4 regions of the Alteromonas sp. MmMcT2-2 genome follow, and region 3 is predicted to be linked to each of the others. Evidence: predicted binding sites of a transcription regulator. Region 3 holds the regulator's gene; each other region holds the start of a gene.

Region 1 (3,207 bases), on a different contig from region 3:
ATGTACCAATTCAAAAGCTCCGAGCGCTACAGCGCAAGCGTCGCGGCAACACCTCGGTACACAGCTTACATCACCATGCTTTTAAGTGTAATAACGCGGAAGAAACGCGGAAGTTTTATGAAGATGTACTCAATATCCCGCTAGTTTGTGCAATCATTGAACCGAAAGATCCTATCACAGGTAAAGAAACGCCTTATGCCCACCTCTATTTTGAATTAAGTGACGGAAGCTGGCTGGCGTTCTTTGATTTCCCGCAGAAATACAAAGACCTTAACTGCGGTTTCGAAAATACTGACGTATGGACGCATCACATCGCATTGGAGATTGATGATGAAGATACGCTTAATGATTACCGTAAACGATTAGATGAGCATGGCGTGGAATACATGAATATCGACCATGAATATTGTAACTCTATCTACTTTTATGATCCTAACGGTCTTTGTGTGGAGTTTACCCACAACGTAGACGATACAGAGCGTTATTTTCATGACAAAGCTCGAGATGCCAAGGCTGACATGGAAGAGTGGATGAGAGTACGAGGTGAAGCATATCCAGATGCGTCGTAAATAATGGATACAGTTTCTTGTGTTAGTAGTGACAACTCGTTACTACACGTCGTTCACAATAATCGAGTAGGGCGCCCCGCTATTGTTTTTTTGCATGGCGCTTGCTCGTCACACCATGTTTGGAAGTACCAGTTTAATGATGAATTACTTGACGAACAGTTTCATCTAATTGCGTTAGATATGAGAGGGCATGGCTTGTCCTCTAAGCCAGACAGTTCCGACGCCTACCGAGAGGGCCGTTATTGGGCAGATGACCTTGATTCGGTGTTAACGCACTTTAACCTTACTCAATGCGTCTTAGTTGCTTGGTCATATGGCGGGCGGATGGTAAATGACTATCTAAGATATTATGGCACTTCCCATCTGCTGGGGATTAATTTTATCGCTGCCGGTACCCTTGCTACGAATGACGTAAAAGGACCAGGGTACACAGTGTTAGGCGATATGTTCAGTGAAGACCCTATGCGTGTTAGTAAAGCTGAAGAGCAATTTGTACACGATTTAGCAGTGGGCGTAACCGACCTCGATTTAATCAAGCACCTTAATGAAGATTTAAAACATTGCCCTATGTATGTTCGCGATGCCATGCGTCAGAGGGATATGGACTACGACGACATTCTTAAAAATTTAGATGTACCCGTTTTGCTTACTCATGGAGAAGATGATAGGTATTCACTTGTTAAGCTAGCTTATTTGCTCAACAATCACATTCCGCATACTTCGCTTTCGATTTTGAAGCGCGCAGGTCATTTGCCTTTTGTACAGCGCTATCAAGAATATAATAAGTCTCTTTACGCTTTCGTCAGCACTTTAGTGACTTGATAGCGTGAAACGATAGGGTTCTGATTCTCTCAACCAATTCTTTTTGCTTAAATTCGTGAGGACTAGGTTGCTGTAAATCAACATAACTACCGAACTAGCTTCCACTGTATATACAAGTAGCAATAAGTTTTGCACTCATACACAAAGCTGGCACGTTAGTTGAAAACTCTCCTTCAGTTTCACGTAAAGCGTCAATTTTCTGATAGAGAGACACCAAGCCATGCAGTTATCCGGTTATCTTCAGCGATTCGATAAAAATCAGCTGCAAAATTTCACTAGTGGTTTAGGCGCACCCATCGTCCTTTTGGCAATTATGGGCATGGTTATATTGCCTATGCCGCCATTCTTACTGGACGTGCTGTTTAGCTTTAATATTGCGTTGTCGCTAGTCATTATCTTGGTGGCTGTACTTACCCAGCGCCCAGTAGATTTCGGCATTTTCCCCTTGGTGTTACTTATCGCTACCGTTTTGAGACTAGCGCTTAACGTGGCTTCTACTCGCGTTGTTTTACTTTACGGACATGAAGGCGGCGATGCAGCAGGTAAAGTTATCGAAGCCTTCGGTGAGGTCGTGATTGGTGGTAACTACGCCGTAGGTATTGTTGTTTTCGCCATTCTTCTTATTATCAACTTCAAAGTTGTAACCGCAGGCGCAGGACGTATTTCAGAAGTAAGCGCTCGCTTTACGTTAGATGCTATGCCCGGTAAGCAAATGGCCATCGATGCTGATTTAAATGCAGGGTATATAGATCAAGATCAAGCACGTAAACGCCGTGAAGAGATTACCGCAGAAGCGGATTTTTATGGGTCGATGGACGGTGCGTCAAAATTTGTAAAGGGTGATGCGGTCGCAGGCCTTTTCATCATGCTGATTAATATTGTCGGTGGTCTTTTTATTGGCATGATTCAGCACGGGCTTTCATTCGGTAACGCGATAGAAATCTACACCATATTGACCATCGGTGATGGTTTGGTGGCGCAAATTCCTTCATTGTTACTTTCGGTCGCTACAGCCATTATCGTTACTCGTGAAAACGAGACCCAGGAAATGGGCAAAGAAATCCGCGGTCAGCTCGGTAATAATCAAGCCCTGTATATAGCCTCGGGCGTTCTATTTGTGATGGGGATCATTCCTGGGATGCCTCATATCGCATTCTTAGGGTTCTCATTCTTGATTGCAGGCTTTGCTTACTGGCAGTCGGTCCAAGAAAAGAGAAAGGCCGCAGAGCCCAAAGTGCCAGACAATGTGGTTAAAGATGAATCGGTTGCGCCTGAAGTGAAAGAGCTTGGCTGGGATGATGTTCAGCAGGTAGATACCATCGGATTGGAAGTGGGCTATCGCTTAATTCCTCTTGTCGATAAATCCCAAGGTGGCGAGTTGTTGACGCGCATTAAAGGCGTACGTAAGAAACTATCGCAAGAGCTGGGTTTCCTTATTCCGCCTGTCCACATTCGCGATAACTTGGATTTAGAGCCCAACACTTACACCATCGCTATGCTAGGCGTAACGATTGGGGATTCCATCATCAGTCACGATGAAGAACTTGCTATTAATCCAGGGCAAGTGTTCGGTAAATTAGAAGGGCGTGCCACCAAAGACCCCGCGTTCGGCTTAGACGCAGTATGGATCAAGCCCAACAAACGGGAGCATGCCCAAACCCTTGGGTACACAGTAGTAGACGCTGCGACCGTTGTAGCGACCCATTTAAGCCAATTACTCTCTAACAATGCATATCAATTATTAGGGCACGAGGAAGCCCAACAACTTCTTGATATGCTTGCCAAGCAGCATCCGAAACTGGTTGAAGGATTAGTA
Region 2 (3,207 bases), 140 kb from region 3:
TGTTAGTACACGGTCTTGACCTTGAAGCGCGCACTGTAATCGACTTTGTTCGCGATTTGCTACCAGCTGACCAGCGCGACACCGCGACGCTAGCGGGTGAACTTCCTAGCTTTGCTATTCCTATGGTGCCGTTCACCTGGGAAACCTTCATGATCATTTTGCCTACCTCAGTCATTCTTTGCTTGGTTGGTCTAATTGAGTCGCTTCTTACTCTTTCATTAATTGACGAAATGACAGATACCCGCGGGCGCGGCAACAAAGAGTGCGTTGGCCAAGGCGTTGCAAATACCGTAAACGGTTTCTTTGGCGGTATGGGCGGTTGCGCCATGATTGGTCAAAGTATGATTAATATTAACTCTGGTGGCCGTGGCCGCTTGTCTGGTATCACCGCGGCGGTTGTATTATTAGGCTTTATTCTATTTGCTGCTCCGCTAATTGAAATGATTCCTCTCGCTGCCCTTGTTGGCGTTATGTTCGTGGTGGTTATCGCTACATTTGAGTGGGCGTCATTCAGAATTATTCGCGGCGTAAACAAAGAAGATGCGTTCGTACTTTTCCTAGTAACAGGCGTTACCGTTATCGCTGATCTGGCTATTGCGGTTGTGGTGGGTGTTATCGTTTCAGCACTGGTGTTTGCATGGAAACACGCTCGTCATATTGAAGCGAGATCCCATATCGATAACGACGGTTGGAAAGTCTATGAGCTAGACGGCCCGCTGTTCTTTGGCTCGGTATCGCATTTCAAAGACCTGTTTGATATCGCCAACGACCCTAATGATGTAGTTATTGACTTTAAAGACTCTCGCATTTGGGATTCATCAGGTATCGATGCGCTAGATACCCTTGCTGACAAATACGAAGAGCAGGGTAAAAAGCTACACATTCGCCATATCAGTGATGAATGTCGCTCACTGCTTCGCAAGGCCGATAAGTTTGTTGAAATTAACGTGGTTGAAGACCCTCGCTACCGCGTAGCGACGGATAAGCTGGCCTAAGTTATTTGATAGCCTTAATGCACCAAGTAAACACAGTTTTGCGTTTGTTTGGTGCAGTTGTGAAGTCTGAATAATGCTTATTTTGTAGTAAATCAAATAAAAACAATTATTTACGGTTTTGGCACTGAACTTGGATAGCTATAAACGTAAAGTGTGTTTTGGTGATTTGTGTCAATCGCTGAAAATTGTGTGATTTATAACACTCCGTAAAATGTGTTAGCCGACCTAAACCGTTGGCAAAATAGGCAACGAAGCCCGCATCAACGAAAGTTGAAGCGGGCTTTTTTTTGTCCCGAAAAAAGGGGAATACCATGACTTCATTGGACTCAAAACCGCAAATTGTCGTCGTAGGCAACGGCATGGTGGGGCATCATTTTGTTGAGCAGCTTCACCAAAGCGATGCCAATGTAGAAATAACCGTTTTATGCGGCGAGTCACGCCTTGCGTACGACCGCGTTTATCTGTCGTCTTTTTTTAGCGGCGCGAGTGCTGATGACTTAGCGCTCACTACACCCGCTCAGTACGCCGAGTGGGGCGTAAACGTAGTTACCAATGCCTTGGTTACCGATATAGACCGTGACAATAATAAAGTGACGACTTCTGAAGGGCAGGTGTTTAGCTACGATAAGCTTGTGTTAGCTACGGGCTCATACCCATTTGTGCCACCCATCCCTGGCAACGATCAAGAGCATTGCTTGGTGTACCGTACTATAGACGATCTACTCGCTATTGAAGCTTCAGCAGCGGTGAGCAAAGTAGGGGTTGTTGTTGGTGGTGGGCTGTTGGGTTTAGAAGCCGCTAACGCATTAAAGCAAGCCGGTCTCGACACCCACGTGGTTGAGTTTGCCCCGCAGCTTATGGCGGTACAGTTAGACCAAGCAGGTGGTAACGTTCTTAAGGACAAAATTGAAGCATTGGGCGTTACGGTTCACACCCAAAAGGCAACGCAAACTATTGAGGCCGGTGATACCTGCCGCTATAAAATGGTGTTTGCTGACGGCACTGCACTAGAAACTGACATGATTTTATTCTCTGCCGGTATTCGACCTTCCGACCAGCTCGGCAGAAAGTCAGCGCTAACACTGGGTGAGCGCGGCGGTATTGTCATTGATAACCACTGCGTGACGTCTGACCCAAACATTTACGCTGTGGGTGAATGTGCGCTGTGGGATAACAAAATCTTTGGCCTGGTAGCACCTGGCTATACCATGGCGCGCACGGCTGTAAGTCATATAACCGGCGGCGATGCCGAATTCGCTGGCGCAGATATGAGTACCAAACTCAAGCTAATGGGTGTGGAAGTGGGCTCAATTGGCGAAGCTCATGAACGCACAGCCGGTGCGCTTAGCTACACCTATTTAAATCAGCCAGAAGGCGTGTACAAAAAGCTGGTGGTAGATAGCGAGCAAAAGTACGTGCTTGGTGCTGTACTCGTTGGCGATACCAGCGACTACGACACGCTCCTACAGTATGCGCTTAATAATATCGAATTACCTGAACACCCAGAAAGTCTGATCCTACCATCATCTGATGCGGCACCAGCACTAGGTGCCGATGCACTGCCAGACACCGCGTCTATTTGTTCATGCCTAAATGTGACAAAGGGCGATATTGTTTCAGCCATTGAAGGCGGCTGTTGTAGCGTTGGCGATGTAAAAGGCGAAACCAAAGCCAGCACAGGGTGTGGAGGTTGTGCTGCCTTACTTAAAAATGTTGTGGATAGCGAACTTGAAAAGCGCGGTGTGGAAGTATCAAAAGCCATTTGTGAGCACTTCAACCATACCCGACAAGAGCTATTTCACATTGTTAAGGTAAACGGCATTCGCACCTTTGACGAGCTACTAGAGCAGCATGGTGAAGGTCTAGGGTGTGAAATTTGTAAGCCCGCTGTCGGCTCAATTTTAGCCTCGGTGTATAACGACTACATTCTTAAGGCTTCACATCTTCCTCTACAAGACACCAACGATATCTACCTTGGCAACATGCAAAAAGATGGCACGTATTCCGTTGTACCGCGTGTACCTGGTGGCGAAATAACGCCAGAGAAGTTGATTCTGCTAGGTGAAGTGGCAAAAGAATACAACTTGTACACCAAGATCACAGGTGGTCAGCGCATTGATTTATTTGGAGCGCGCGTAGAGCACTTACCGGATATCTGGGAAAAACTCGTCGCTGGCGGTTTTGAAACCGGCCATGCTTACGCGAAGGCATT
Region 3 (3,207 bases):
AGTGCATGAAAATATCATGGCCATTTTGCAAACCCGTAAAGATTTAAATTCACAACAGCAAGAAGAAGAAGCAGATGCGCTACTTGATGAATTTAATATTAACCATATACGTAATAGTACGGGGATGAGTTTGTCAGGGGGCGAACGCCGTCGCGTTGAGATTGCCCGCGCTCTGGCAGCAAAACCGCAATTTATTTTGTTAGACGAACCATTTGCTGGTGTTGATCCAATATCAGTTAATGATATAAAGAAGATAATACAACATCTTCGCGATAGGGGTATTGGAATCCTTATCACGGACCATAACGTACGAGAGACATTGGATGTTTGTGAAAAGGCGTACATTGTGAGTCATGGCGAGCTTATTGCGCAAGGAACGGCGGAACAGGTTTTAAGTAATCAAAAAGTAAGGGATGTATACCTAGGCGAACAATTCAGGCTATAGTTAATGTAACCGAATTGTCATTTTTCAGTTTCGCTCTGGTATATTCAATTTAGAGCATTTAAATAAGACGTAGATGAAACCATCTTTACAGCTAAAATTTAGCCAACAACTTACCATGACACCACAGCTTCAGCAGGCCATTAAACTGCTGCAGCTTTCTACACTTGATCTTCAACAAGAGATCCAAGAAGCGCTCGATTCTAATCCGCTATTAGAAGTTGAAGAAGGTAACGACGAGCCGCAACTAGAAAAGAACAATATCGACAACGATGACAGCGGCTCTGAGGCCACTGCTTCTGCATCTAGTGACACACTAGAAGCCGGCGATGCACTTGAGAAAAACGATCTTCCCGATGAGCTGCCAATCGACAGCACATGGGACGAATACTACTCTGCTTCATCTTCGCCAGCTCCAGGTCCATCCAATGACGACGAGCAAATCTTCCAAGGTGAGACTACTGAAGATATTCAAGAGCACCTTCTTTGGCAAATGCGCCTTACCCATTTCTCGGATACCGATCGCGCAATCGCTACAGCAATCATCGACTCTATTGACGAGTCAGGTTATTTAACCGTTACCCTTGATGATATTTTAGAAGCGGTTAACGATGATGATATGGAAGAGCCGATTGAAATGGACGAAATAGAATGTGTGCTAAAGCGCATTCAGATGTTCGACCCTATTGGTTCTGGCTCACGCTCTCCACAAGAATGTTTGATGGTGCAATTGCGTCAATTTTCAGAAGACACACCGTGGCTTGCTGAAGCGAAGCAACTGATTGAAGAGTACTCTGACTTACTGAGCAGCAAAGACTATCGTACGCTTATGCGTAAAAGCCGATTGAAAGAAGATCAGCTACGCGAGGCAATGCGTTTACTGCAAACCTTGAATCCTCGCCCAGGTAGTGCTTTAGTTACTAAAGAGCCTGAGTACGTTATTCCTGATGTCTCAGTAACCAAGAAAAATGGCCGTTGGGTGGTTGAGCTGAACCCCGACAGTCTGCCTAAGTTAAGCGTAAATCAACAATACGCTGCAATGAGTCGCCGTGCCAAGAATAGTAGCGATTCACAGTTCATCCGCTCACACATGCAAGAGGCTAAGTGGTTCATAAAGAGCCTTGAATCTCGTAACGAAACCTTAATGAAGGTTGCAAACTGCATTGTGCAGCAGCAAATGGGCTTTTTTGAGCACGGCCCGGAAATGATGAAACCAATGGTGCTAAATGATGTCGCAGAAATGGTAGATATGCACGAATCCACTATTTCGCGAGTGACAACGCAAAAGTACATGCATACGCCACGTGGAATCTTCGAATTGAAGTATTTCTTCTCAAGCCATGTTGCAACAGAGTCTGGTGGTGAATGTTCATCTACAGCGATTCGTGCATTGATCAAGAAATTAGTGGCCGCAGAAAAGCCTAGCAAGCCGCTAAGTGATAGCAAGATTGCTTCATTGTTGGCCGAACAAGGCATTAAAGTTGCCCGGCGAACAATAGCAAAGTACCGGGAATCGTTGTCGATCCCGCCGTCGAACCAACGCAAAAGCCTTATTTAATCGGGCTTAATAATATAAGGAAGACGAAATATGCAAATCAACCTTACTGGTCATCATGTCGAAATCACCGACTCTTTGCGTAATTATGTCGATACGAAGTTCAGCAAACTTGAACGTCACTTTGATCACATTTCTAATGTGCATGTCATCCTGAACGTTGAAAAATTAAATCAAAAAGCCGAAGCGACCGTTCATTTAAGTGGCGCTGAAGTATTCGCATCCTCAGAAAATACCGACATGTATGCGGCGATTGACAGCATGGTTGATAAACTCGACCGGCAGGTAATCAAGCATAAGGAAAAACTGAAAAAACATTAGTAGTTAATTAAGCATGGATATACAAGCCATCGTAAGTCTGGACCGCACCGAGTGTGCGGTTCAGTGTAATAGTAAAAAGCGAATTCTTGAGATCATCGCTGATATCGCTGCCAAGCAAAACGAGAACATTGATCAGGCAACGGTACTCAACAGTTTGATGGCTCGAGAGCGTATGGGTAGTACAGGCATAGGCAATGGTATCGCCCTGCCCCACGGACGCCTGCCGGGCCTTGAGAAAGTGATTGCCATTGTTGTAACCAGCACGCCAGCAATCGACTTTGACGCCCTTGACGAGAAACCCGTAGACATCTTTTTTGCGCTACTCGTTCCCGAGGAACAGACCGAAGGACACCTTCAAACGCTGGCCACCGTGGCTGGTAAACTAAGCGACAAAGAAACGATTAAAGCAATACGTCGCGCAACGACAAGCGACGATATTCTATCTGCATTAAGTTAAACATTAAGCGCCTATTAACCGTTTAGTAGGCGCCTAATTCAACAACGCGTATGTGATAAAACCAGAATATTAGGGAGAAAGTAGGTGAAGCTGATAATAATCAGTGGTCGTTCGGGGTCTGGTAAGTCTGTCGCACTTCGCGCATTGGAAGATTTAGGTTATTACTGTGTTGATAATATCCCGGTAAACTTACTTCCCACCTTAACCCATACAGTTGTTGACGAGTACGATCAGGTTGCGGTAAGTATCGATGTGAGAAACTTACCTAAAAATCCTGACGATTTGGTAGAAATTCTAGACTACCTGCCTTCTTCGTGGTCGATGACCATTGTTTACATTGACGCGAGCGATGATGTACTAGTTAAGCGCTTCAGTGAAACCCGCCGCCTTCACCCTCTCGCCAAGCTTAATAAGTCGCTTTCAGAAGCCATT
Region 4 (3,207 bases), on a different contig from region 3:
CATTAAAGAATCTATGATCCGAGTAAGTCATCAGCTAGCATTTCTTTCAAACGAATATTCCTGTACATTGGTTTTGTACTTTTAGGTTACTCTTGGAGGCGAAGCCCTTTCTAGTGCTCACTATTCTTGGCTTTCATTTAGAATTTGAAACGAGTTCTGTTTGGCCGTTACGCTTGGATTCTCCCTCTCACTAATTAAGTGCTTTATTTACATTTTATATACAACGTCTAACGTTACCGAGCCAGCCCCACTTTTATTGAACAATCACGACGAACTTTTGGTTGCCTTCTAATAACTTCGCTGTAGGCCAATATTACTGTTTTTGTCAGAATTTGGTTTCTTCTAATACAGATCATCCGAACTTTTTCTAATCAGGCAAACTTATCGATATCACAGAAAAAACCCAGCGTAGGCTGGGCTTTTTATTTGTTAATCAGTCTTAAATATAACTAATTACGATTTACGACGACGAGTCATTGCACCTAGACCAACTAACGCTAAACCAAACATAGCTATAGTTGAAGGAGCAGAAACTGTTGCAGCCTCTACATTACCAGATCCTCGAACACTGTACTCAGAAACATTTAAACCGCCTGGAGTAGTAGGAGCACGACTGTTGTCATCAAATGTAGAAGCTAGACCAAATGCATCAGCTTCATACGCACCAGCAAAGAAGTCAGAAATGAAGTTAGACTCAGCTAAACCGCCAATCACTTCACCAAAGAACAATGTGGTACCAGAAACTAGTGGCTCACCAATGTTTACGTATGCTGGGTCTGCATAGTATTCAAAGTCACGTAGATTCAAGCTCAACCAAAGGTCACCATCAACTGCACGACCAGCATGATCTGTCGCACTAGTAAGGTTAGTAAACTGCGCCTCATCAAATGCACCACCTACTTGAGCGTAATCAACATAAATGTTTAGCCAACCTTCACTAGAGTCAATTGGCGCAGCGCTGTTCTGTGGATCAAAAAACAGACCACCGAAGCTGAACGTAAGTTCACAGCCATTACAGTTTGGCTCTCCAAGACCATTACCCAGATTAAACTTACCAGCACCAACTAGCTCTGGTGCATCGCCGTTTTGAAAAGCACTAGAGATGCTTGAAAACGTAGGAGAGATAGTTTGAGTTGAAACAGCAGTATTTACGTCGCCAACTTCTGTAGTGTTAGTAATCGTCCACCACTGAGTGAAATCAATAGTAGCGCTAAAGTTTGGAAGTCCACCATCTACTTCCCAAGACACACCACCAGCTGCACTCACTACACCTGCGTTCGCTGCAGAGCTTGCTGCTAACATTGCGGTTGCTAATAATAATTTTTTCATAACGTCCTCATTAAAAGAAAATGGTTTCATTCTGTCTCTTGTTTAAAAGCAACCCGCATGCCAAAAATTAAACCATTGATTTCATTCATTTTTTTTAAATGCTTCGTTGTCAATGTAAAAAAAACAGACAGTTTAGCCGCGCTTACTTTCTAAGATACGTTTGATCTCCTGATCTAATTCACTTGATCGCCCTGTAAATGAAGACAATAAATTTTCTGCACGTTTTACTTTACCTGATAGCACCAAAGCCTCAGCATAATGCAGTAATATAGTAAGGTTAGTTGAGGCCAAGCTATGTGCTTTATTTAGAATAGATTCGGCGTCTGCCACGCTACCCATCCTTAATTGGATCATGCCTAATGTATCGAGGTAATCAGGATTTTCACCTTCTATTTTTACTGCTCGCTCAGCGTACTCTAGTGCCCTGTCATTTCTTGAATTTACATGATGCAACCACGCTAGGTTGTTAAGCACCATTGCACTATCAGCGCCATTTCTCAACAGCCTTTCATAATGCATAATTGCTTTGTTATGGTCTGTTTTTATGTAAAGCTCCGCAGCATAAAGAGAAACTCTAGGGTCGACACCGTTTGCATTTATATAGTCCTCACAGGCTTCAGTAGCCTTAACTATCGCTTTTTGACCACGATACGCTTGTAGCAATAGCATCAACGAGTCATATGTTTTGTATTCGTTGAAATATAATTCTAGGTTTTTTTGTGCTTCGTCAAACTTCTCATCGGCGAGTGCGAGACGTCCGGCAAGGAGGTTATATGGCAAACCACTTTTGGATAGAGAAGGCGAACTGCTTATGATTTTTTTAGCGCCTCTAATATCATCGATGCTAAGTAAGTTTGATGCTATTAATAGCCTGATATCGCTATCGCTCGGAAATGCCAGCTGCGCTTTTCTCAAAACACGGATGGACTCAGAATAGTCGCCATCCGCCTCGAGCAAATTAGAAGCAAGTAACACTGCTGGTTTGTAGTCAGGAACAATTGAAACCCATTTTTTGGCAAGCTTCTTTGCAGCTTCATTATTACCTAAAACGGACTCGGCCTTTATCAAAGTTAACCAAAAAATAGGTATTGCCGCACTATCGACTGAGAAATTAGATAACACGCGTTTTGCTTCTGAGGCATATCCTTGGTTGAACAGTTCAGAAGCATATAAAGATGCAATGTTTACATTTCTCTCATCTTCCTGATAAGTACGCTTAAGAAATGCGATTAACTCTTCGTCTCTCTGCATAGATGATAACACTTTAATATGCGTAGTCACTGCAAGTACAGAGCCGGGAATTTGCTTTTGAAGACGCTCAGAAAAAGCAAGAGCTTGTTTATACTGTTTAGTTTTAATATTCTCATCAATAAAATAAAACAACGCTGGAAGTGAGTTTTCATCAAACTCAAATAACAAACTGAACTTCTCTGATACATCTGGCGCTCCTTGCTTTAAAGCAATTAATGCTTCAATAACTTTGGAAGTATAAAGGCCCCCCTCTGACTGTGCCAGATCATCTGCAACTTTAGCTGCCTTATTAAATTCATTACGCGAAAGGTAAAATGAAGCCAATGCAGTTTTAACTGAATCAGAAGATCGCACTTCATCAAGAGATTCTAAGTTAGCTAGCGCATTCAAATCATCTAGAGCAAGTTTATTAATGTTAAGCTCAACAAAAGTGTCAGTCTCACCGTCAACCAGATTGTCAAAGCGTTTTAGCACTGAAAGCGCCTCATCTGATTTATTAGTGCTAGATAGTGCCTTTGCAGCCGATGTGTAAAGCGGCAAGTCACTGAGAGAAACATTATTCATTTCTTCTAACACTGAGATCGCTTTTTCCTTATACCCTAGGGCAAGCAGCGTTGATGAATAAAT

The links. The regulator sigma-54, encoded in region 3, starts transcription at its own class of promoters, with help from an activator protein. The targets are predictions, from matches to a motif close to GTTGGCACGNNNNTNGNNT.
Region 1: the regulator sigma-54 is predicted to act here: its motif matches at 1,538-1,556, upstream of flhA (flagellar biosynthesis protein FlhA).
Region 2: the regulator sigma-54 is predicted to act here: its motif matches at 1,113-1,131, upstream of nirB (nitrite reductase large subunit NirB).
Region 4: the regulator sigma-54 is predicted to act here: its motif matches at 1,376-1,394, upstream of MHM99_RS08270 (PEP-CTERM sorting domain-containing protein).

What each region holds. Positions count from the first base shown of each region.
Region 1 is NZ_JAKRFA010000007.1:106,622-109,828, reverse strand. Features, by position in the region: gene MHM99_RS06455 (VOC family protein) at 1-569, shown strand, start outside; gene MHM99_RS06450 (alpha/beta hydrolase) at 573-1,391, shown strand; gene flhA (flagellar biosynthesis protein FlhA) at 1,612-3,207, shown strand, end outside.
Region 2 is NZ_JAKRFA010000008.1:209,308-212,514, reverse strand. Features, by position in the region: gene MHM99_RS07535 (SulP family inorganic anion transporter) at 1-995, shown strand, start outside; gene nirB (nitrite reductase large subunit NirB) at 1,307-3,207, shown strand, end outside.
Region 3 is NZ_JAKRFA010000008.1:70,304-73,510, forward strand. Features, by position in the region: gene lptB (LPS export ABC transporter ATP-binding protein) at 1-445, shown strand, start outside; gene MHM99_RS06940 (RNA polymerase factor sigma-54) at 519-2,000, shown strand; gene hpf (ribosome hibernation promoting factor) at 2,031-2,318, shown strand; gene ptsN (PTS IIA-like nitrogen regulatory protein PtsN) at 2,332-2,775, shown strand; gene rapZ (RNase adapter RapZ) at 2,860-3,207, shown strand, end outside.
Region 4 is NZ_JAKRFA010000010.1:37,139-40,345, forward strand. Features, by position in the region: gene MHM99_RS08270 (PEP-CTERM sorting domain-containing protein) at 454-1,329, opposite strand; gene MHM99_RS21360 (tetratricopeptide repeat protein) at 1,462-3,207, opposite strand, start outside.